3 regions of the Virgibacillus sp. GM2-2 genome follow, and region 3 is predicted to be linked to each of the others. Evidence: riboswitches for the same ligand, from Rfam matches in the RefSeq annotation. Region 3 holds a riboswitch; each other region holds the start of a gene.
What was found. Region 3 has a riboswitch for cyclic di-GMP ahead of ACY9Z2_RS11300 (competence type IV pilus major pilin ComGC). Riboswitches for the same ligand answer to the same signal wherever they lie in the genome.
Positions count from the first base shown of each region.

Region 1: it holds a riboswitch for cyclic di-GMP, as region 3 does, so the genes downstream of both, ACY9Z2_RS07590 (anti-repressor SinI family protein) here and ACY9Z2_RS11300 (competence type IV pilus major pilin ComGC) in region 3, are expected to answer to the same signal.
Region 2: it holds a riboswitch for cyclic di-GMP, as region 3 does, so the genes downstream of both, ACY9Z2_RS00445 (chemotaxis protein CheX) here and ACY9Z2_RS11300 (competence type IV pilus major pilin ComGC) in region 3, are expected to answer to the same signal.

Region 1 covers NZ_JBUZWC010000004.1:223,570-231,920, reverse strand. The annotation lists gene ACY9Z2_RS07605 (class D sortase, LPxTATN-specific) at 1-120, opposite strand, end outside; gene tapA (amyloid fiber anchoring/assembly protein TapA) at 428-1,369, shown strand; gene ACY9Z2_RS07595 (LPxTATN C-terminal sorting signal domain) at 1,359-1,964, shown strand; cyclic di-GMP riboswitch class I at 2,089-2,173, shown strand; gene ACY9Z2_RS07590 (anti-repressor SinI family protein) at 2,195-2,335, shown strand; gene ACY9Z2_RS07585 (helix-turn-helix domain-containing protein) at 2,404-2,733, shown strand; gene ACY9Z2_RS07580 (VanZ family protein) at 2,815-3,330, shown strand; gene ACY9Z2_RS07575 (GntR family transcriptional regulator) at 3,367-4,095, opposite strand; gene nagA (N-acetylglucosamine-6-phosphate deacetylase) at 4,229-5,413, shown strand; gene nagB (glucosamine-6-phosphate deaminase) at 5,413-6,144, shown strand; gene ACY9Z2_RS07560 (YigZ family protein) at 6,458-7,093, opposite strand; gene ACY9Z2_RS07555 (sensor histidine kinase) at 7,278-8,351, shown strand, end outside.
Region 2 covers NZ_JBUZWC010000001.1:97,985-106,335, reverse strand. The annotation lists gene ACY9Z2_RS00460 (asparaginase) at 1-951, shown strand, start outside; gene ACY9Z2_RS00455 (YitT family protein) at 1,007-1,840, opposite strand; gene ACY9Z2_RS00450 (methyl-accepting chemotaxis protein) at 2,007-3,797, shown strand; cyclic di-GMP riboswitch class I at 4,384-4,481, shown strand; gene ACY9Z2_RS00445 (chemotaxis protein CheX) at 4,595-5,056, shown strand; gene ACY9Z2_RS00440 (methyl-accepting chemotaxis protein) at 5,103-6,797, shown strand; gene iadA (beta-aspartyl-peptidase) at 7,047-8,195, shown strand; gene ACY9Z2_RS00430 (ROK family protein) at 8,223-8,351, shown strand, end outside.
Region 3 covers NZ_JBUZWC010000008.1:68,983-77,333, forward strand. The annotation lists gene ACY9Z2_RS11280 (hypothetical protein) at 1-321, shown strand, start outside; gene ACY9Z2_RS11285 (GspE/PulE family protein) at 335-1,960, shown strand; gene ACY9Z2_RS11290 (type IV pilus twitching motility protein PilT) at 1,971-3,011, shown strand; gene ACY9Z2_RS11295 (type II secretion system F family protein) at 3,015-4,214, shown strand; cyclic di-GMP riboswitch class II at 4,260-4,343, shown strand; gene ACY9Z2_RS11300 (competence type IV pilus major pilin ComGC) at 4,381-4,758, shown strand; gene ACY9Z2_RS11305 (prepilin peptidase) at 4,839-5,594, shown strand; gene pilM (type IV pilus biogenesis protein PilM) at 5,610-6,530, shown strand; gene ACY9Z2_RS11315 (hypothetical protein) at 6,543-7,085, shown strand; gene ACY9Z2_RS11320 (hypothetical protein) at 7,078-7,617, shown strand; gene ACY9Z2_RS11325 (MFS transporter) at 7,644-8,351, opposite strand, start outside.

The DNA.
Region 1 (8,351 bases), on a different contig from region 3:
CAAAGCATGGGCTTCAGCAAGACTATCCTTTTGTGCAGATTCTGTATGAAACCATTGGTAGGAACCGATACTTAAGAAAACTATGCCAATCAATAGAAGAGTAATTGCTACTTTTTTCATTATCTCACCTCGAAATGTGATGCACTTATTATACATCGCATTGTTCGTTATAAAAAATATAAAAAGCTAAGTAAAATGAAGTAAATGCGTAAAAACAGAAGTAAATTGTTCGTTATAACGTTTATTTAAGTAAATACAAAGGTTTTGGAACTTGGCATATTGAATTATAATCAAATTAACGTTCTTAATAACAAACACACTGAACCTTAAAACGAACATATGCTTACCTTCAATATTAAGTATGTTCTTATTTACAATATATGAATACATTGCAAGGAAAATTTGATTTGTAAAGAGGTGAACTTTTGTGCGCAGTAAGCGGGTTAGAAAATTTCGATCAAAGTACTATTTGATTATTAATGCTGTAAAAGTAGCGTTCATTTGGTATATGATCATTCTTTCAGCAGTCTTTTTTACGTCAGATACACGGGCTTATTTTAATGATGTTGTGATGGTTCAAGGAAAAATTACTGTTGGTGAATGGGATGATGAACAACCACCAGAAGATACATGGGATAAGAGTTCTTTGGAATTTGCAGAAAGTAAAGACAGACAGGTTGAAACATGTGGACCAACTCAAGAAATCAAAGTTGAGTTAAAAAATGTTGGTGATAGGGATATGGAAGGTCCTAGTACGTATGAAGTTTGGTATTCCGAGGATGGAAATCCTAAGGAGGAAAAGGGAGGAATAAAATTAGATCTTCCTGAAGGTCAGGGAGTTATTGAGGCTCTAGATAGTGGGGATTCTACCATACTTTCTTATGAAACATCAAAGCTTGGGAATTATAAATTTAAAGCATATCAACGTCCAGGGCATCCAGGGCCAGATAATGGTAATAATGAAAATAAAGACGTAAATCCTTGGAGTGAAACAATTGAAGTAGTGAAGAAGGGAGATTGTACGAATCAGGAGAATACCTCTGAAACTGTGAAAGATAATAGTACCGAAAAATCTGGAAATGAGAACGAGAAAAAGAGCAAAGAGAATTCCTCAAAAAATAATGAAGGAACCAAAGAAGAACAGGAAACTTTAACTGAACCACCTTTAGAAGAAGAGCCACAACCTGAACAAACAGAAGAAACTTCAGAAACAAATCAGGAACCAAAAGAGACTGAACAAGTACCACCAGAAACAAAACAACCAAACGAATCGAAACCAAAAGAAGAGCAGAAAAAGATAGAAACAAAAGCAGTTAAAGAGGAAGTCCCTGACTCTGAAGTAAATGAGGGTGATACAGATGAATCATAAACGTCGTTGGTATACACTTATATTCTCTTTCATTTTGGTTACGACGATATTTTTTATACCAATTGCATCGGTATCTGCTACAAGTGGAGAGGTAGCTATCGACGGAATGCCAAACGATATACTTTTTAATGTGGAAAACTTGAAACCTGGAGACTGGGTAACGAAGACATATTCGGTCACTAATAATGGAGAAACAAGTGCTGAATATGGTATGAGCAGTGCGTTCTTAAGCGGTTCTGAAAAATTTTATAATCAACTGTTGTTGAAAGTTGAATTAGACGATCAGGTGTTATACGAAGGAAAACTACGTGAATTCACAGAACTGGAAATGCGGACAATCGAAGCAAGCGAAGTGGATGAACTAGATTTTAGAGTAGATATTCCTGAAAGTTTAGGTAATGAATATCAGGCATTGAAGGCTGAATTTCAATTACGTCTTTACACAACAGGCGCTGCAACTGCTGCAAGTGGAGGGTTTGGTAACACTTTGCCGGATACAGCAAGTTCAATGTTTACGTATCTATTAATTGGAATTGTGCTAATTACAATAAGTGGTATCACGCTATTGAGTTATCGAAGGAAACGGTTGGAATAGCGCTCAAAGGACATATTTTTCATAAATTCTAATTATTCTTTACAAAACTAGTAGCAATATGACAAAACAAGACACCCTATAATTGGGAAGCATATAGTACAATAGTAGTAGTAAAAATTGTTTCCTCAGAAAAGGGCAAACTTATTGAAAAGTAAGGGCGCAAAATCACAGGTCTACGGCGTTAATGCTACGGCGGCTGGGTTACCTGGAACACTAAATGGGGGCTAACAATGATAAAAATAGTGAAGCAGACAGGTCTTGATAGCGAATGGGTTAAGTTGTTACAGGAGGCAAAAAAGATTGGAATAACAACAGAGGAGGTTAGGTCGTTTTTAAGCGAGTCAAAAAAAGATGAAACTATTAATCATTAAAGTTGTGCTTTATATAGAACCACACACTTTTTTGTGATATACTTTCACTAAAGGTAGGTGTGTGTCTCTTGATCGGTGAAAAAATAAAACAACTGCGCCAAGATAAAAATATGTCTATATCTGAACTTGCGGAAAAAGCTGGAGTGGCTAAGTCATATCTAAGCTCAATAGAACGGAATCTCCAGTCGAACCCATCGATCCAGTTTATTGAAAAAGTCGGTGCTGTATTAGGTGTCACTGTTAACGATATACTACGTGATGATCAAACTACTAATATAGATGAACAATTGGATGACGAGTGGTTAAAAATTGTGCAAGAAGCAATGGAATCAGGGGTATCAAAGGAACAGTTTAAAGAATATCTTGAATTCAATAAATGGAGAAAAAAACAAGAATAACTGAATTTTTGTCTTGACCGTAGAGCTGAATTGGCATACGGTTTTTTCATGCACAAAATTAGTAAGGTGAGGGAATTTTTCATGAAAAAGTATACATACTGGTTACTTCCAATTGCATGGATGGGTGTCATTTTTTATTCTTCTGCGACACCATATCAAGAACAGGATATCAAACCATTTTTATCGGAATATCTTAATTTTTCGTTTCTGACTCCTTTTGTTGACAACATTGTATTTACCTATCATCAATCCGAAGTAAGTGTCGCGGCTTTAGGCATTGAGGGATTCGTAGAGTTTTTTGTGAGAAAAGGTGCGCATGTCACGGTCTATTTTATTCTCATGTGCTTATTTTATGTTGCCTGTAAAAAAACGCTACGAATTTCATTTAAAGCAAGTCTAGGCGCTTCGTATATCTTAACAAGTTTTTATGCGATATCAGATGAAATCCATCAAGGTTTTACGCAAAATCGGACTCCTTACATTGGTGATGTTGGACTTGATATGTTTGGTGCATTCCTTGCATGGCTTCTTATCTTCGGATGGGTTACGTATCGACATAAGAATAAAGGTTGGACAAGATATCGTCCAATTTCATAATTATCCACCGACACATATCGGTGGATAAGCCTTGCATCATCTACGCATCTGCAGCTTGAATTTATATTTATCTGCTCGGTAAGCAGATTTTACATATTCTAGCGGAGTGCCATTTTCATCATCAAGATAACTTGTACGTTGCATTAACAAAATAGGATCGCCTTCATTTACATGAAGGTGTTCTATTTCAAATGCATTTGCTAATGCTGACTCGATTAGTTGATCACCATAACCAATTGAGAGATTTAGTTTTGATTCGATATAATCATAGAACGATTCTTCAATATTTTTTGCTGTCAATCCCCCAACGATTTGTTGCGGTGTATATATGGTTTCCACTGCGACAGGGGATTCGTTGGCATATCTGATACGTTTAATCTCGTAAACTTTTTCACCAATTTTCAATTGTAAGATATTAGCAATTCGTTCACTTGCTTCTAGTAGTTGAAAACTAATTAATTGATTGGACGGTGTTAATCCTCTTTCTCGCATATCCTCGCTAAAGCCTGTTAACCCTTGCAAATCCTGTTCGAACTTTTTTTCAGAAACAAATGTGCCACGCCCTTTTTGACGATAAAGCAATCCTTCAGAAGCAAGGTTGGTAATAGCTTGTCTAACCGTCATACGACTAATATTATACCGTTCTGCATACTCCCGTTCTGATGGTAACAACTCACCCGGCTTTAATTCTTCTGTTTGAATAAGTAATCGTATTTTCTCTTCAAGTTGATAATAGATTGGTAAAGGCGAATTTTTGTTAATCATGTGTATCTCCTTCCGAACCTGTAAATTATATTGATTTTAACAAACATGCTTAGGGTTGTATACACATACCTTAATGTATAGACAACTATATGTTTGTGTGCTAACGTAACAGAATAGAAAGGATTGACTGGTGATGAATAAAGCTGAACTATTAATCATTCATAATGCGACCCTATACATGGAAACAACGATAATTGAACAAGGTTGTTTGGTAGTGAAAAATTCAAAAATCCGTGCAATCTATCAAAAGGATGAAACTCCAGAAGTTTTCCCACAAAATGCAGTAGTCATTGATGGAAAGGGAAAAAACTTGCTTCCAGGCTTTATCGATGGACATATTCACGGAGCTAACGGTGCTGATGTGATGGATGCGACAGAGGTTGCTCTCGATACGATTGCTGAAGTTTTACCTAAAGAGGGGACGACTAGCTTTTTAGCCACAACGATTACCCAACCAAAAGAATCAATTGAGGCTGTACTTGAGAATGTCTCTAACTATACAAATAAACCGGGTTTTGCTGAAGTGGTAGGAATCCATTTAGAAGGACCGTTTATCGAAGAAAGTAAAGCAGGTGCACAACCAGTTCACCATATTTTACGACCAAATTGTAATCTTTTTCAGGAATGGCAAAAGTTATCAAACAATAAAATTAAGACCATTACAATGGCGCCTGAGCACGATTTAGATGGTGCTTTTATAAAAGCAGCAAAACAGGCAGAAGTAAATGTTTCAGCCGGTCACACCGATTGCAATTTTGCTACGATGAAACAGGCAATTGAGTATGGTGTAGATCAAGTTACACATTTATGCAATGCCATGTCCGGAATCCATCATCGTGACATTGGGGTTGTAGGGTCGGTATTCCAATTAAAGGAATTACGTGCTGAATTAATTGCAGATGGAATCCATGTTTCAATGGAGATGCTTCAACTTATTTATGATAATGTAGGCAGTGAACGATTGATTCTTATAACGGATGCAATGCGTGCAAAGTGCTTACAAGCTGGTAACTACGAGCTAGGTGGGCAAGAAGTTACTGTGTCAGAGGACCGGGCATTATTAAACAATGGAACATTAGCTGGAAGCATCTTAAAAATGGTCGATGGTGTCAAAAACATGCTTCAACTGACAGGAGTAACGCTAACGGATGTGATTACGATGGCTTCTATTAATCCAGCAAAACAGATTGGAATTTTCGATAGAAAAGGAAGTATTGCAGTTGGAAAGGACGCCGATCTGTTATTAATAGACGATTCATTAAACATTTCTTATACCATTTGCCGTGGAACTATTGCGTACAAGGAGGTTTCAGCCTAGTGAAAATAATCAGGGTCAACGATTACGTGAAAATGAGTGAAATGGCTTGTAATATCCTAATAACAAAAATGAATCAGTTGAAAAATCCTGTACTAGGCTTAGCAACTGGCTCGACCCCTGAAGGACTATATAAAAAATTGATCCATGCATATAATCTTGGAAATCTATCATTTAAACAAACAACAACATTTAATCTCGACGAATATATCGGATTACCAAAAACAGATCCAAATAGCTATCATTTTTATATGCACGAGCATTTTTTTCAACATATTGATATTGAAAGTAAAAATGTACATGTTCCGAATGGGAATACAAGTAATATAAAAAAAGAGTGTACCGATTATGAAACGCTTATCCGTGAAAATGGTCATATTGATGTACAAATTTTAGGGCTTGGTACAAATGGACATATTGGATTTAATGAGCCAGGCACATCCTTTAGCAGTAGAACGCATATCGTAAAACTAGCTGAATCAACACGTAGGGCAAATGCTAGATTTTTTTCCAGTATCGATGAAGTACCACAAGAAGCAATCACGATGGGCATTGATACAATTATGAAAAGCAAGGAAATTATTGTTCTTGTATCAGGAGAAAGAAAAGCGGATGCAATGCATTCTTTCATCAACGAAGAAATACAGGAAAGTTTTCCTGCATCTATACTACAGAGGCATCCCCACGTAACCGTTGTTGCTGATGAAATGGCATTAACGAAAATAAAGGTATAAATGCGATGTATTTCATCTGTCATAGTTAGGCTAGAGACTACTCAGTAGCGGACACAGACGCCTTTATTTTTACTTTTCACCCCTATTTTTGGAGTTAAGAGGACTCAGGATTCGTTATTTAGCTAAAAACTGGATAAATCGGGCTTATTTTACTAAATACCGCATCCTGTGTCCGCTTACAGGCGCAATTGGCTCAATTTTGCTCGAATAAGGTACCTGACGTCCGTTCATTTCAATTTGTCGACTCGTAACCTTACCTTCATTACTCAGGAACAAATTTTATAAAGAGAGTCATTACCTCTTCTACTGGTTTTTAGTGTACATCTATCTCAACGTATTTATAGTCATTTTCCTCTAATTTCGCCTGATCGCTTGTTAAATCAATGACCCAAGTCTTGAATTCTTCTACTCTTTCTGTTTTTACATACATATGAAAAATTACTTGGTCAAGGTAATCGATTTTGGCTAAAACGTGGTCAGAGGTACGAAATGCGTTTTCTAATTTTCCAATTAGACCATAATCGACTGTGATTAAAAAACCTTGCATTAACTGCCTCTCCACAACACCAGTTTCCTTAATTACTTCAGAAGCAGTTCCACCATAAGCACGAATTAATCCACCCGCGCCTAGTTTTATTCCTCCAAAATAACGAGTAACCACTATAACCGTATCTTTTAGTTGTTGTTTTTTTATTACCTCTAGAATGGGGACTCCGGCTGTACCATTTGGTTCGCCGTCATCATTTGCTTTTTGTATTTGGTCATGTTCGCCAATCATATACGCAGAACAATTATGATTTGCGTCATTATGTTTACTTTTTATTTCCTCAATAAATGCTTGAGCTTTCTCTTCCGTTTCCACCCGTTTCACATATCCAATAAATCGGGACTTTTGAATGACAATTTGACTTGTTCCTTCTTGTTTAATGGTATAATAATTAGAAAGCATAACGTAATTTAACCTCCTTGGTTAACATTATTATAAAGCGGGTATAGACGGAAATAAAGAATTGGAAGTTAAAACCTATACCTTTTTACTAGAAAAAAGAATAATATACCATTAAGTGTGATAAAAGACCCTATTAAAAAAGTAATGAATCTCGAATGTATATACACATAGGTTGGTGAAAAAAATGGTAATAAAACAATCTGAAAAAGCTTTGGATGGAATTATTGATGAGATGATTGAAGTTGTTGAAAACAGCAAGGACGAGATTTTTAATATCAGTGAAGAATCTCGTAAAGAATATGAATTACTAACGCAAGAATTACTAGAAACGAAGAATCAAGTCATTGAGCATATCAATAACGGGGAACAGCTTGAACAAAAGGTTCGTTTTTCCAGAAAAAAGCTGTCAGAGGTTAGTAAATACTTTGAAAACTATTCCGAGCAGGAAATACGCCAAGTCTATGAAAATACCCATGCCATGCAGACAGACCTCGCAATGTTACAACAGCAAGAAAAAGCGTTACGAGCAAAGCGAGACGATTTGGAACGACGCTTACTCGTATTAGATCAAACAATTGAACGTGCGGAGGGATTGGCTGGGAAAATTACGGTAATCCTAACCTATTTAAACGATGACTTTAGGCAAGTAAACGAATTGATTGAAAATGCAAAAGAAAAACATGAGTTTGGTTTAAAAATAATTGAAGCTCAAGAGGAAGAACGAAGAAAGATTTCAAGGGAAATTCACGATGGACCAGCCCAGATGCTTGCAAATATTTTACTTCGTTCAGAGATAGTTGATCGGACGTTTCGCGAAGGTGATATCGATCATGTAAGAAAAGAAATTAGTACCATGCGTAAGATGGTTCGGTCGTCTTTATACGAGGTACGTAGAATTATTTACGACCTACGTCCAATGGCTCTAGACGATTTAGGTTTAGCGCCTACCTTAAAAAAATATATTGCTAACGTTGCAGAATATACGGGGATTAAAATTGAATTTGTTTCTATTGGAAAAGAACAACGGTTTAATCAAAAGTATGAAGTAGCGTTTTTTAGATTAGTACAAGAAGCTGTCCAAAATTCAATCAAGCATGCAGATGCAACACATATAGTTGTTAAATTGGAAATGAAACGAAATAATTTAGTAATGATAATCAAGGATAATGGCCGAGGCTTTGATCCTAACATAAAAACGGATAATTCATTTGGGTTAATTGGTATGCGAGAGAGAGTTGACATGCTTGACGGAACATTT
Region 2 (8,351 bases), on a different contig from region 3:
CATCATGTACATATCGCTGTTGTCAATTCAAGAGGCGATTTGCTTCATCATGTCGGAAATCCAAACGGAAAAATATATGCACGTTCTTCTACAAAGCAGATGCAGGTTATACCATTAGTAGAAACTGGTGCGGCTGATTATTATCATTTCAGTGACACTGATCTAGCGCTTTGTACTGGTTCACATAGTGGTGAAATCATCCATACTGACAGAGTTTTAGCTATTTTAAAGCGAGTTGGACTTGATGAATCTGCTCTGAGATGTGGGGTCCATCCACCTTTTTCAAAGAATACATATGAAGACCTTCTACATCGTCAACAAGAGGTAACACCTGTTTTTAACAATTGCTCTGGTAAACATATTGCGATGGTGGCGGCAGCAAAATTTATGAAGGAATCAATTGAGGATTATTATGCTATCGAACATTCTGTGCAACAACGGATTACGAAGACAATTGCTGAAGTGTGCGATTATCCGAAAGCAGATATTGATATTGGGGTTGATGGTTGCGGGGTTCCTGTTCATCGATTACCGCTTGAACGCTACGCATACGGTTTTGCTAGAATGGCAGATCCCGAAACATTAGGTGCTGAACGTGGAAAGACTGTTCAACGGATAACAAATGCAATGACGTTATTTCCAGAAATGGTAGGTGGAACCGATCGCTTCTGTACCGATTTTATGAAAGCTGGCAATGGAAGATTTTTTGGAAAAGCTGGTGCAGAGGGTGTCTACTGCATTGGTGATACGGAAACAGGCATTGGAATTGCTGTAAAGGTAGCGGATGGCAACGATCGAGCAGCAGCCCCAGCAGCGATTGAAGCGATGGTGCAGCTCGGATTACTAAATGATGAGCAACTGGAGCATCTGAATAAATACCATCATCCAAAGCTACGTAATGCGCGAAATGAAATAATAGGCGAGCTAGTTCCAAGTTTTCGATTGGTGTAACGTTACGTTGGAAAAAAATAAAATTTAGGAACCTGGCAATTTAGCCAAGGTTCCGTTACCTTCCTTTATACCCTTTCCGAAATATCTCCTGTACGTTATGGACCGTTACATATGCATTAGCGTCGATTTCTTCAATGATTTTTCGGAGTGGAACGATCTCATATTTATTGATGACGAGGTATAGGACCTCTTTATTTGCTTTCGTATATCCCCCACGTCCCTCCAGAATCGTTAAGCCACGCAACATTTTGTTCGTAATTTGTTCCAATACTTCGTCCGGGTGCTTGGAAATAATCATTACGGCGGTTCGTTCATTTGCTCCTTCAACAACGATATCGATGACTTTGGCCCCTACATACACGGAAATCAACGTATACATCGCTTTTTCCTGTCCGATGATAAAAGCTGACCCCGCAATAACGATAATATCGATTACAAGCATTCCTTTTCCAATACTCCATCCTAGAAGTAAATTTGATAATCGTGCTAGAATTGCTGAACCGCCAGAGGTACCTCCTGCACGGAAAATAAGACCAAGTCCCAGACCTACAGTTAAGCCTGCGAAAAGTGCGGCTAGTAATGTATCCTCACTTACTTCCTGTCCGATATCAACAGTAAGATGCAGGAATAGGGATGAGAAAATAATAGAAACAATTGTATACCAAATTACTCGTTTATCGAAAAATTTGTATCCGACAGCTAACAATGCAGTGTTGAAGACGAAATTAACAATTCCTGGAGACCATTCAAATAAATAATAGGTAACAATGGTTATCCCGATGACCCCACCTTCCGAAAGGCGATTGGGTATGACAAAGTAGTTGATTGCAATCGCAAAAATGAGTGATCCAATTATGATTAACAGGATATCTTTTATTGTTTTATTCATAGGGTACCTCCTTCACAGAAATGAATTAACTATAAGTAGTTTATCATGAAAAATCGTCGAGATTCTAATACACAATCTAACGATCAACTAATAATTAAAAAATATTGCAAAAATTTGTTGAAGTTTGTCAACTCTAATCCGATAGTACTAGTAAGGGGGATTAGATATGAAGAAACTACGATTAATTAAGTACAAACTGCCATTATTTATGATGATTTTATTAATCATCCCATTACTACTAGTAGGATATTTTTCGTACCAACAAACAGCAATACTAGAAAAAGCGGTGCTTCAAAAAGAAGATATTGAAGCAATGTCTTCCAAATCGAAAGAAATATTTTCATCTTATGAAAATGGGCTAACGGAAATTACAAAGTCAGCCGAGATGAAACACGATACATACACGTTTGAAGTAGAAGAGACAAAAGAATATGTGAACATGCCAACTGTTAACGATCCTGAGAAAACTACTTTTTATGAATCATACTTGAAAGAAATCTCAAAGGAATACGATGAATACTTACTTAATTTGTATATGGCAACAGACAAGGGTGCCTTTTACTTAAATAACATTCCACCAGAGGAAGTAGATTTAACCAAATATGATCCTAGGACAACGGAATGGTACACAAAAGCAATGGAAGGTAAGGGCGAAGTAATCTGGACACAGCCATATATTGATACTGGTACTGGAAAATCAACGATTACATTAGCGAAAACCATTACAAATGAGGGTGGACAAGTAATTGGTGTAGTTGGAATGGACTTTGAAATGTCAAAGCTTGCGACACTAATACGTAATGATATTTTACAAACTACCTTAATTACCGCGGCGCTCTCTATCCTAATTGGACTTGCAATTGTATTTTTCTTTGTACGAGGTTTTGTCCGAAATATAAGAGAAATCCGCCATGGAATGAAAAAAATAGAAGAAGGCGATCTTACTGGAGAACCAATTGTCATTAAAAGTGGTGATGAGTTAAGTGAACTTGCGCATTCTGTCAATGCGATGAAAGAAAACTTATACGCAATTGTTAATCGGGTTGCGCATGCATCAAAACGTGTTACCGGACAAAGTGTTGAACTTATTCAATCATCCAATGAAGTAAAGGATGGAAGTATGCAAATCGCTTCGACGATGCAAGAGGTATCATCAGGAGCAGAGACGCAGGCGAATAGCGCGACAAATTTAGCCGAACTAATGGAGCAGTTTAATAGTAAAGTAGAACAGGCTTACGCAAATGGTCACGATGCTGCGGCTTCCACAGATAGTGTTCTGGCAATGACTGCAGAAGGTAATGAACTGATGAAAAAATCAGTTACACAAATGCAGGACATTGACCAAATTGTTAGCGCAGCATTAGAAAAGGTTAGAGGTCTAGATTCTCAATCAAAAGAGATTTCTACACTCGTTTCTGTTATTAAAGATGTGGCAGATCAAACAAATCTACTAGCCCTAAACGCTGCAATTGAGGCTGCCCGTGCTGGAGAGCATGGTAAAGGATTTGCGGTAGTGGCGGATGAAGTTCGAAAGCTTGCAGAACAAGTAAGTGATTCTGTCGAGGAAATTACAACGATTGTTAGTAGAATACAATCGGAATCGAATGGCGTTGCGCTGTCGTTGGAAGATGGATATAAAGTGGTTGACGAAGGTTCAAAACAAATCAATGTAACCGGTGAAACGTTTGAAAAAATTAATCAATCCGTAACCGAAGTGGTGGATAAAATACAGACGATCTCCGGTAACCTAAAGGATATCTCAGAAAATAGCGTGCAAATGAGTAAATCTATTGAAGACATTGCCGCTGTGTCTGAGGAAACTGCAGCAGGTGTTGAAGAAGCGGCTGCATCCGCTGAACAATCTAGTAGCTCAATGGAAGAAGTTTCTACTAGCGCAGACGAATTAGCAAAATTAGCAGAACAATTAAATGAGCAGGTTATCCGGTTTAAGCTGTAAGCGAGAGAAAACCCTTGGAATCATTCTTATATGATTCCAAGGGTTTTTTTTATGTGGAGAAGCTGGTTTGGAACTTTCGTTTACTTTTTTTATCTGTGCAGTTGAATTTCAGGTTGATTCACAGGCCGGGTATTCGCTTTGTACATGTGAAACTCAGATTTTCTTTGTTTTGCAACGCTTTCTATTGAAAGGAAAGAGGTAAGCGGACCCGACCCCAGATACCTTATTTGGTCAATAGTTGCCTAAGGGGGTCTGTTCGCGGACACAGGATTCCTTATACGGTTGTAAAGTAGTGTTTTCATCGTGGTTTTATCTAAATAAGGTACTCTGTGTCCGCCTAACCCAATAAACATGCCCAAAAAGTAAAAATAAGGTATCGTGAGTCCGCTACTGAGCAGACTTCGCTCAAGTGAATCTAGGGAGGGTGATTATATCTCGATTTACACTGTCAAAACAATTAATTGGCTAAAATTACCTAACCTCCTAATAAATAAAGCTTAATATTTTGTCTGATCTTGTCGATAAAAGTAGTAGAATTCGTCAAACAAGAAAATATCTAGTATGTCTGAAATCTAAAAAATTATCTACATGATAAAGGCAAACCATTCGAAAGGGTGGGACGCAAAGCTCTAGGGTCTAACGTTTGGGAGTATAAACCTAAATTATGGTCGCCTGGCTACCAATAGTACGATTCTTCATTGTAATTGTTACGTAAAGTCTATTGGCAAATCTATTATTTTTAATAGAGTGGCCAATTTTTTTAATGTACGACATACGGACAAAGGGGTGTAATAACTATGACAATTACAATGGAAGAAAGAAATAGGTCTGTTAAAGAATTATTGAATGGGACGTATGCATCGATTAAAACAGTAGTGCCGATTAATCACGAGATTGCTAAACCGAAATTATTGGATCAACTTTTATACATTCAGTTTGGGGTTTTAATTGGAATTATTGGGGATGTCAAAGGGAAGCTAGTTTTATCAGGCGAAACGACTACTTTCGGTTCAATTGGCCAATCGATGTTTGGTATGCCAATTGGTGAGGAGATGCTTTCTTCTTTTAGTGGTGAGTTAGGTAATATGATAGCAGGTTCATTATCGACAAGCATTGTAAAAGAGGGCATTAATACGGACATTACGTCCCCTACCATTATTGAAGGTAACACCAAATTGTCAGGATTTAAACAAGCAATTCATGTAAATGTGGCGTTTGAACAGACTGGCGACCTTGAAATTTATTTATTGTTGGATTGATTAAAATCATAGCAAAATACTATCTAGAGAATGGAGTACTACATCAATGAAAGATTTATTCAAGTTTAAAAGTATTAGAACAAAAATATTGCTTGGCTTTTCCATTATTATTTTACTAGCAGTTATTCTAGGGGCTTATAATTATATTACATTAAAAAATATACAAAACGACACTGAGGAAATAGTCGATGAGCAGTTACCGCTACTTATATTAGATGAAAAACTCGCGTATAACATGGTCAATCGAACTTCATTACTTCGTGGATTTCTTTTATACGATGACCATGGATATCGAATGTTATTTGAATCTGGGATTGAAGAGAGCATTAAACTAGAAGAGCAGCTTCTTAAATTGAGTGATTCGAAAAAAGTAAGAGAACTTATCGATAAAAAGATAGCGTGGGGAAAGGCTACAGACAAAGTGTTTGCGGCATATGATAGTGGAAACAAAAAAGAAGCAATGAATATACTGTCAACGGAAGTAAAGGCTCTTGAAGACGAAATAATTAAAGGATTTAGGGAGTTAGCTGAAAATAGGGAAGCACAAATTAACGAAGCTGGAAAAGATATTTTGGTAAAAGGGGAAACAAATTCTCTAATTGCTCTAATCGTTTCGGCTCTAGTAATTCTAATTGGTATTGTCATTGCGATTTTAACGTCAAACATGATCACCAAGCCTTTGGTAAACGTAATGAGACGAATGAAGTCAATAGCTAAGGGTGACTTAACAAATAGCGATTTAAAGTCAAATTCAAAGGATGAAATTGGACAACTCGTGGTTGCTACAAATGAAATGACAGGGAATATGCGGGAGTTGCTTACCAAAATCAACAACGTATCCGATTCGGTTACTGGGCAGGGTGAGGAGTTGACACAGTCTGCTAACGAAGTGAAGGAAGGTTCTATGCAAATAGCCACAACCATGCAGGAGTTGGCAACCGGTTCTGAAACACAGGCGAGTAGTGCGAGCGATCTAGCATCCACGATGTTATCATTCACTTCTAAAGTAGAAGAAGCAAATAGTAAAGGTCAACGGATTCAATTGTCATCAGACGAAGTTTTAGGTATGACAACGAAAGGTAGTCAATTGATGGAATCATCAACAAAACAGATGGCGATGATCGATAAAATTGTGCAGGATGCGGTTCAAAAAGTACAAGGATTAGATCAACAATCACAAGAAATCTCGAAGCTTGTATCCGTTATTAAGGATATTGCTGAACAAACAAATTTACTTGCCTTAAATGCAGCAATAGAAGCTGCACGAGCGGGTGAACATGGTAAGGGATTCGCAGTTGTTGCTGATGAAGTTAGAAAGCTTGCAGAACAGGTATCATTATCTGTGACGGATATTACTGGTATAGTTGATACGATACAAAAAGAATCAAGTAACGTGACGGAATCGTTACAGAGCGGTTATGCGGAGGTTGAGATTGGTACGAATCAAATTAAAACTACTGGTCAAACGTTCAACGGTATTAATTCGGCAGTTGTCGAGATGGTAAATAATATTAAAACGATCACAGCTAATTTATCTGACATAGCATCGAATAGTCATAAAATGAGTAGTTCAGTAGAAGAAATTGCCTCTATTTCAGAGGAATCTGCTGCTGGAATAGAACAGACCGCTGCATCATCGCAACAGACAAGCAGTTCAATGGATGAAGTTGCATCAAGTTCTGATCATTTAGCAAAATTAGCCGAAGAACTAAATGGTTTGGTTCGTCAGTTTAAACTTTAGTAGAAATAGTAGAAAAAGATTTGTAAAGCACCCAAGATGTTAGAAATTATCTAACGATCGGGTGCTTTTTTGGAATACAACATAATTGTAAATTGCAACAAATTTCGATAATCTAATTTTACACTGATGGGAAAGTTTTTATGGTTATCAGTATAAGGGCAACTAAGGCTTTCGCCATTAAAGCTTGGCGATAAGCCAAGTTTTCTAAATTATAATTTTTTATAATCGCATAAGGAGGCATGCTCCAAAATGAACACGCTTATTAAAAATGGTGAAATATACAGCCCACATTATATGGGGAAGCTTGATTTATTAATGATTGGCGAAAAAATAATAAAAATAGGCAAACTGGATGAAGAAAAGCTACTTTCTATTGGTTTGGATCTCAATGTTGTTGATGCAGAGGGAAACATAATTACACCTGGTTTTATTGATCCACATGTTCATTTAATTGGCGGAGGTGGTGAAGGAGGATTTTCAACAAGAACTCCTGAACTGCAATTAAGTAACATCGTAAAAGCAGGGATTACAACGGTAGTGGGATGTTTAGGAACAGACGGTACAACCCGTCATATGTCCTCTTTACTGGCTAAAGCAAGGGGATTGGAGGAAGAGGGAATAACCGCTTTTATTTATACTGGAAATTACCATGTTCCGACTCCTACTATTACGTCATCTATTAAAGATGATGTCATACTAATAGATAAAGTGATTGGGGCAGGGGAGATTGCACTCTCCGATTCCAGATCGGCACAACCTTCGATTCATGAAATTGCAAAGTTGGTAGCTGAAGCAAGAGTTGGTGGTTTACTAAGCAATAAAGCAGGAGTTACGCACTTTCATATAGGTCCAGGAAAAGAACGTCTTTCTTTTTTGCATAAGATTCTGGAAGACTATGAAATTCCACCATCCAAAATCTATGCAACACACATTAATAGAAGTAAAGAACTTATGGATGATGCTATTAATTTAGCTAATAAAGGTGCATTTGTTGATATCACCGCTGATGAAGAAACGGTTGATTTAATTACATATTATAAGCAAAACGGCGGGGACATGAATCAGTTGACAATATCTTCTGATGGGAATGGAAGCTTGCCCAAGTTTGACGCTGCGGGAAAACTTGTTGGCTTCGGTGTTGCCAGTCAGCAAACATTGTTTAATCAAGTAACTTCTGCCGTAAAGGATTATCATTTACCGCTTGAAGAGATATTATCACTGGTCACCCGTAATACAGCAAGTGCGTTGTGTTTGGATTCCAAGGGAAAAGTGGAAGAAGGCGCGGATGCTGATGTACTAGTTTTGGCAAAGGATTCGTTAGAGCTTGAACATGTTTTTGCGAAAGGTCGCCACATGGTCAAGGATAAGCATGTGATTGTTAAAGGGACGTTTGAGTAGGGTTTATCTTGAGTGGAGGAAAAATAAATGAACTATGCGGTTGGCGTTGATATAGGGGGAACAAAGATTGCAATTGCAGTTGTAAATCAGAATGGGGAAATTGTAAGTGAATCTACTATTCCAACTGATCTATCTATTTCTCCAGAAGAAATGATA
Region 3 (8,351 bases):
ATGACTCTATTTTTTCAGCTAACAAATACTGCTAAGCAGGTACAAACTGTCGAGCATACGATTGATGCACGGCTTATTGCCGAAATGGGAATCGAGTATTATCGAAGCCAAGTGGATAATTTCACAAATGAAGAACCAATCGAGGAATTTTTAAAAGATTTTGACTTGAATGTTACGCTTGATGAAAATCATTCATTCAAGCTACAGAAAAAAACTATAACAGAAGATGACGAAACAATAATTATAAAAATAGAAAGTACTGGAATAGCGTTTGACGAAATTAAGACAATCAATGATACATTAACGATAAATTTACCATAAATGGGGTTTCACGATGATTACACGTAAACGACTAGGCGATTTATTACAAGAGGCAAACCTTGTAACGAATGAACAGATTAATGAAACGCTCCAGAATAAAGGGAACAACCAAAAGCTTGGAGATGCATTGTTAGAACGCGGGTATATTACAGAGCGTCAATTAATTGAGGTCCTGGAATTCCAGCTTGGAATACCACATGTTTCTTTGTATAACTATCCAATTGATGAAAATGTATTAGGGTATGTAACAAAGGAAGTTGCACAAAAAAGTAATATTATGCCTTTGAAAATCCAAGATAATGAGTTAATCATTGCAATGAAAGATCCAATGGATTATTACGTAATCGATGATTTAGAAATGGCTACAGGACACAGTATTTCACCGGTAATTGCAGCTAAGGACGATATTCTTTATGCGATTAACAAGTATTATTTCAAAGGGGAACTAGACGATAATACAAAACAAACAACAGATAAGGCAGAAGCCCCTGTAATACGAATATTGGATCAACTTTTAAACACCGGTGTACAGCTTAAAGCAAGTGATATTCATATTGACCCACAGGAGACAAATATTCTTATTCGTTATCGAATCGATGGTAGATTGCAGACAGAAAAAGTACTACAAAAGCATTTACAAAACTCGTTGATTGCTCGGATAAAAATATTGGCCGATTTGAATATCACCGAAACAAGGCTACCACAGGATGGGAGAATTAAAACAACTGTAGGAGTAACTCCAGTTGATTTGCGTATTTCTTGTTTGCCTACGGTTTATGGTGAAAAAGTAGTAATTCGTATATTAGATTTAAAAAATGCATTAATGCAATTAAGTGAATTAAATTTTTCAGAAGAAAATTACAGACGCTACTTAAACTTAATTGAACAGCCATCAGGGCTTATTCTGTTAACTGGCCCAACTGGATCAGGTAAATCATCTACATTATATGCATCGATTAATCACTTAAATAAGGAAAATGTAAATATCTTAACTATTGAAGATCCGGTTGAATTCCAACTAGAAGGAATTAACCAGGTTCAAGTTAATAGTAAAATAGGATTGGATTTTGCTACTGGACTACGATCCATTCTACGACAGGATCCGAACATCATCATGATTGGTGAGATACGAGATCAAGAAACGGCTGAAATAGCAATTCGCGCGTCAATGACTGGACATTTGGTGTTTAGTACATTACATACTAACAGTGCAGTTGATACGGTACCTAGATTAATAGATATGGGAATTGAGCCATATCTGGTAGTCAACTCGTTAAATGGAATAGTTGCTCAACGACTAGTTAGAAAAATATGTCGTGACTGCAGAACGGAACGTCAACCGACCGAAATGGAACAAGATTTATTCCGTAAAAATGGGATGACGGTGGAAAAATTACATTATGGTAGAGGTTGTAATAGCTGTCATCAACAAGGTTATCGTGGAAGGATAGCGGTTCAAGAAGTAGTCGTGATTAATGAGACAATTAAAAATATGCTATTGAATAATCAGTCGCTGTCACAGGTTCGAGCATATTTAAAGGAACAAAACAATGCTGTATTGTTACAAGATGGACTAGCCAAAATTAAAAAAGGGTTAACCACTATGGAAGAGATCCTGCAGGTATCTATTAACATCTAGGGGGGATTATATGCGTCAACACTTTGATCATTGGTTAACGGTAGCATACAATAAAAAGGCTTCGGATGTTCATCTTACGATCGGAAAACCACCAATTTTCCGGATTAATGGAAATTTAGAAATACAGGAATTTGACGTATTAAGACCCGAGGATACGTATCAAATTGTAAAAGAAGTTATATCTGAAAAACATTGGAAACAGCTAGACGAAAATCGAGATTTGGATTTTACATATGGAATTAATGGTGTTTCCCGTTTTCGTATCAATACTTTTTACCAGCGTGGACAGCTTTCATTAGCGATTCGGTTAGTTCCGAGAACAGTTCCATCAATTGAGGAATTATATTTACCACAGGTTGTAAAACAGTTAGTTGAACATCCACAAGGTTTGATTCTAGTAACCGGCCCAACTGGAAGTGGAAAAAGCACAACCCTTGCTGCAATGATTGATTATATGAATCGAACCATGCGAAAACACATTATTACACTGGAAGATCCAATTGAATACATGCATAATCATGACAAATGTGTCATTGACCAAAGGGAGTTAGGATTTGATACCAATAGTTTTGCGAATGGACTGCGCTCAAGCTTACGTCAAGATCCAGATGTCATTTTAGTCGGGGAAATGCGTGATTTAGAAACAATCTCGACAGCAATTACAGCTGCAGAAACTGGCCACTTAGTGCTCGGAACACTTCATACGACGGATGCTGTTTCAACTATTGAACGAATTATTGATGTCTTTCCATCAAACCAACAAGCTCAGATTCAGATACAGTTATCGTCTATCTTAAGAGCAGTTATTTCGCAGCGGTTGTTGATTACGAAGGATCAGACAGACCGCGTTGTAGCGACAGAAGTGTTAGTAAACAATTCTGCAGTAAAAAACTTGATTCGAAATGAGAAGTTACATCAGGTTCAGAATGTATTGCAAACGTCAAAAGAATATGGAATGCATACACTTGAAATGGATCTTAGGCGGTTATTACAAGAAGACCGAGTTTCGTATGATACAATTGCTCCTTTTATACAAGAAAGGAATTTGTAAAAGATGAACTTTCAATATTCTGGTAAAAGAATATCAGGGCAGAAAATTAGCGGTAAAGTGGAGGCAGACACAAGAGAAGAAGCGATTAAATCGCTTGAACGCGAAGGGTATATTATTTTTGATATTTCTGAAACAAAACCATGGAATAAAGACATTATATTAAATAAAAAAGTAAAAAATAAGGATTTTGTAGTATTTTTACGACAATATTCAACGCTAATCCGTGCAGGGATTTCTATTTCAGATGCTACAAAAACGATGGTAAAACAAACCGATAATTATGCCTTACGTCAAGCGTTATCCGATATAGACAAGCAGTTAGAGAATGGTCAATCCCTTTCAGTGGCAGCTGAGCGACACCCAAAAGTCTTTCCTTCTCTATTAGTGAATATGATTCATGCAGGTGAGGTTAGTGGTAAGCTAGACGAAATTTTAAACGAAATGGCAGATTACTATGAAAAAGAATATCGGAATAAACAAAAGGTAGTTTCTGCATTGCTTTACCCAAGTGTAGTTGGAATCATTACTATATTCTTAAGTGCATTTTTACTCATTTTTATCGTTCCAAGGTTTGTTAGTATGTTCCAGTCTTTTGGGGAAGATATTCCACCTTACACACAATTTATCATTACATTAAGTCAACTAGTTGGAACTTATTGGTGGATCCTTTTTCTCCTTATTGCCATGGGAGCCTTATTGTATAAATATTTTATGCAGTTTGACAGTTTCATCTATCGGATGGATGTAATTAAAATGAGGTTTCCGTTTGTAGGTGTATTAGTCCATAAAGGTGTATTGGTTCGAATGTTGCAGACACTTAGCACCTTATTTAATAGCTCTGTCCCAATTATTCGATCTGTCGAAATAACCGAACGAGTAGTAGCAAATCGCGTTATACAGTCCGCGTTAGCGAAATCAAGGCAGTCATTAGAAGTTGGTGAATCATTAACGAATCCAATGAAGAATCACTGGGCTTTTCCAGCATTGGTCGTACAGATGATTCAAATCGGTGAAAAGACAGGGACATTAGACCATATGTTAATGAAAGCCGCTGAGTTCTACGAGGAAGAAGTAGAACAACTGTCTAATAGAATTAAAGTTTTAATAGAGCCATTAATGATAATTGTATTAACAGTAATGGTCGGAAGTATTATCATGGCAGTAGTCATACCAATGTTTTCACTTTTTGAAAATTTTCAGTAAAACTGGTAGATATTTGTCAGATTGTAAACTATAATAGACTATAAGACGAAAGTAGGAGACAATGATAGATTATCGATAGAATGGGCACTGAGATAATCTGGAGTCAGTAGTGCAACCGACCAACTGGGTCTATGGAATAATCGATCTATAAAAAGGTGGGGTCAACATGGTCGAACGATTAAAGAAAATGTTAAAGAGAGAGAAAGGTTTTACATTAGTTGAACTTTTAGCGGTTATTGCGATTTTGGCAATTGTTGTGGCAATTGCGGTTCCGACGATAGGTGGAATTATCGATGATGCAGAGACAAAAGCTGATACTGCTAGTCAAGAGCTAATTGAAAATGCCGCTAGATTAGCAAATGTAGCAGCTGGTGATAAAGGTAAAGATGAATATTCTATTAAAGACCTTGTAGATGATGGATATTTAGAAAATGTACCAGAAGGTTTTTCAGAAAGTGACACTGTAGCCAAAGTAGGAAATGAATGGGTATTCGGTGGTACGGATACTTCTAACCCAGAAGAACCTGAAGAGGAAGAAGAATAAATTTCAATTATATTTTCAACGCCTTGCATCATTTGTTGCAAGGCGTTTTCTTCCATTATACATAGTTAAGGGGAAACACAATGGAAATTGCACTATCAATCATATTTTTTATCCTTGGATTAATCTTTGGATCTTTTTTTAATGTAGTTGGGTTACGGTTACCATTAAAACAACCTTTTGCCAATGAACGTTCATGCTGTCCAAGGTGTAAGAATTCGCTTGCATGGTACGAACTGATTCCTGTATTGTCATATGTCTTACAGGGAGGAAAATGTCGGCATTGTAAATCACCAATTTCCATTATTTATCCTATCGGTGAGTTGGCTACTGGTTTATTATTTACTCTATCCTATCTTAGAATTGGAACTGAGCTCGAATTAGTCACCGCATTCATGCTCATTTCCATGCTAATGATTATCTTTGTAGCCGATATAAAATATATGTTAATACCGAACAAGATACTTCTTTTCTTTTTACCGATATTTATCGTTTTGCGCATAGTACAACCGCTTGATCCATGGTTTACTTCGCTAACAGGAGCAGTTGCAGGACTTGGAATTACTGCATTAATCATCATCATAAGTAAAGGTGGTATGGGCGCAGGAGACATGAAGTTGTTCGGTGTTCTAGGGATCGTGTTAGGTTTAAAAGGAATTTTATTGGTATTTTTCCTTTCAACAATCATCGGGGCTATCGTAGGTACTGTGTTGCTATTATGTATGGTGGTCGATCGGAAACAGCCAATACCTTTTGGACCATACATTGTGGTTGCGAGCATCATTTCCTACTTTTATGGCCCTGCTATTATTGATTGGTATACAAAATTTTTACTGTAAGTAGGTGTAGAGCAGATGGCAATCGGAGTAAATGGTAGAGTAAACATTGTAATCACTAATCGTGTTTTGCGTTACTCGTACCATAAAAACGCATCATTAGATGGTCTTGTTGAACAAGGCGAAGTAGAATTACCACTAGGTACAGTAAAAGACGGAAAAATTATGAATAGAGCAGCTTTACTTGAAATCATTAATCAACTTGTACATAAACAAAAATGGAAGCGAAAAAAACTTTTTTTTTGTGTTCCAGATGATACAGTTGTCATTCGTGAGTTGAATGTGCCTGTAGCACTTTCAGGAGAAGAGGTAAAAGGGTATATAAAAACGCAAATAGGAAATAGCTTTCACCTTCCGTTTGGTAATCCAGCAATCGATATAGAAATACTAGACACCAATAAAGAAGAACAAACCGTTTTATTATTTGCTTATCCAAAAGAGAAACTTAACGAATTTGTTTCCGTTTTTCATGATGCGGGGTTAAAGGTTGAGGCGGCTGATCTTACGTCGTTATCCATTTACCGTTATTATTATCTTCATGAAAAAAATAAAAATGATGATGTGTTACTGATTCATTGGAATGTTGATTCGTTGATTTTGACAGCTTTTAATAAACATAAAGCCATATTTACACGATATAGAAGTTTGGAAACTACCAAAGAAAAGATTGATGAACAGCTTGCTATCGAGCTAATTAACGAGCAAATCATTGAGATTAATCGAATAATCGATTTTTACCAGTTCAACATAACGAATGGAGCTTCAAGTATCACTAAGTTATTGATATCTGGTGATTTTCCTTTTTTAGATCTGGTCAAAAATGAAATGGAATCTCGTGTATCGATCCCTGTTGTTTTAATTGATGAGTTAAATGAAAACCAAGAAACGGATATCCGATTTATTGATGTACTTGGCCTTGCTCTAAAACAAGAGGCGTAAAGGGGAATAGTAATGAATACAGAAATCAATCTGCTAGAGAAACAACCGAATAAATACGCCCCCTTTATAAAGCTTGGGACAGCTTTTTTCATCTTACTGTTAATTGTTGTAGGCATCATTTTGTTTCAACAACATCATTACGATACTAAGATTGAACAACAATCATCCAAGTTGGAACAATTGGAAAATACACTTAAGGAAAATCAGGAAAAGCTAGTTGATGAGCAGCTGAAGAAACAATTGATTTCGGACGTTAACATAATTAAATCAATGACTGTCCCTAATGTAAAACTCTATCGTAATATACAGGAGTTACTCCCTAATGTAGAACAGTTTGTCTCGTATGAGGTAACGGAAACGAATGATATCGTTATGGAAGCGCAATTCAAGACGTTAACGGATGTTGCTGCATATGTAAAAGCGTTGTTTCAACAATCTTATATTCAGGGAGCAGAATTAACCTCTATTTCATTGAATGAATCAACGTACCAGGCCATCATAACTATCACTGTTAATCAGGAAATTTTGATGAAGGAGCTTGGGAACAATGAATAAACCATTAACTAAAACAAAGTTATACGGCATACTTGGGCTAATTGTAACGAGTGCTCTTATTTACTTTATTTCCTATACGATACTGATCAAACCGATGCAAGCGGAGCTAGCTTCAATGAAGGATAACGTTGCACTGTTTCAGGATCAGGTAGAAAAAATCAACAACCAATCGAGTAATGATCAGGAGACAAAAAGTAATTCTGTAACCGAACAAATTCCATTAAGCGAAGAGCCGGCATCTATTTTATTACTTATCGAAAAAATCGCAAATACGTCTGGAGTGACAGTTAATCTACTCGAGACCGTTGAGGGTGAGTCGAGTGAACGGAGTAAAGAGATACCAAAGGGAATTAATGGTCAAACCTATACGTTAGAAGCAACCGCCCCTAGCTTGGCGATGGCAAACAAATTTTTGACAGCGTTTAATCAAACGAACCGATTACTTAATGTAGAAGGTTTAACCGTAAACGAAGCAGAAAATGGTGTTACATTACTGGTTACATTTACAGCTTTTCACGCAAATAATAATTAAATCCTCCCATAAGTGGGAGGATTTAATTATTTCTCACCATCTGCTTCTGGCTTTATGGTTTTAAAGGCTAAAAAAGCAGCGATAAGTGCTAATATGGAAAGCAGACTTACTAACCAGGTTAAATTCTGTTTCATTAATATGGCAATTACTGGTGGTCCAGCTGCAACACCGACAAATCGTGCGGAGCTATAGACCGCTGTAATCGTTCCTCTAACACTCTTCTTTATACTTTCCGTTATTAAAGCGTCCATACAAGGAAGAACTGCGCCGATTCCAACACCACAAATAAGAAAAACAACGATTAAGTAAATAAACTGCTCTGAAAATCGGACTGCAACTACAGCACATCCAGCCACAACAATTCCAATAAAAGTAATCCATTTCATCATAATTAAATTGTCTTTTATTTTCTTACCGGTAATGTACGATGCTAAGCAAAGTGCGGCTAGGGGAATAGCAAGAAATAATCCCTTTTTTATACCTTTAAAATCGTATACCTCTTCTAAAATGCTAGAGAGGTAAAATAAAATGCCAAATAAAATAAACATTAATATAGCGCCAATAACAAAAATAGATAGTAGCCATCGTTTATGTTTATGGAACACCTCTTTTGTATTTTTCATAAATTCTTTAAATTTTGGTCCCTTTTTATCATCCTTTGGTTTTTTGACCAAAAATAGGATAAGTAAAATAGAAATAATGCAAAATATCGGTATAGAGAAGAATGGTAAGAA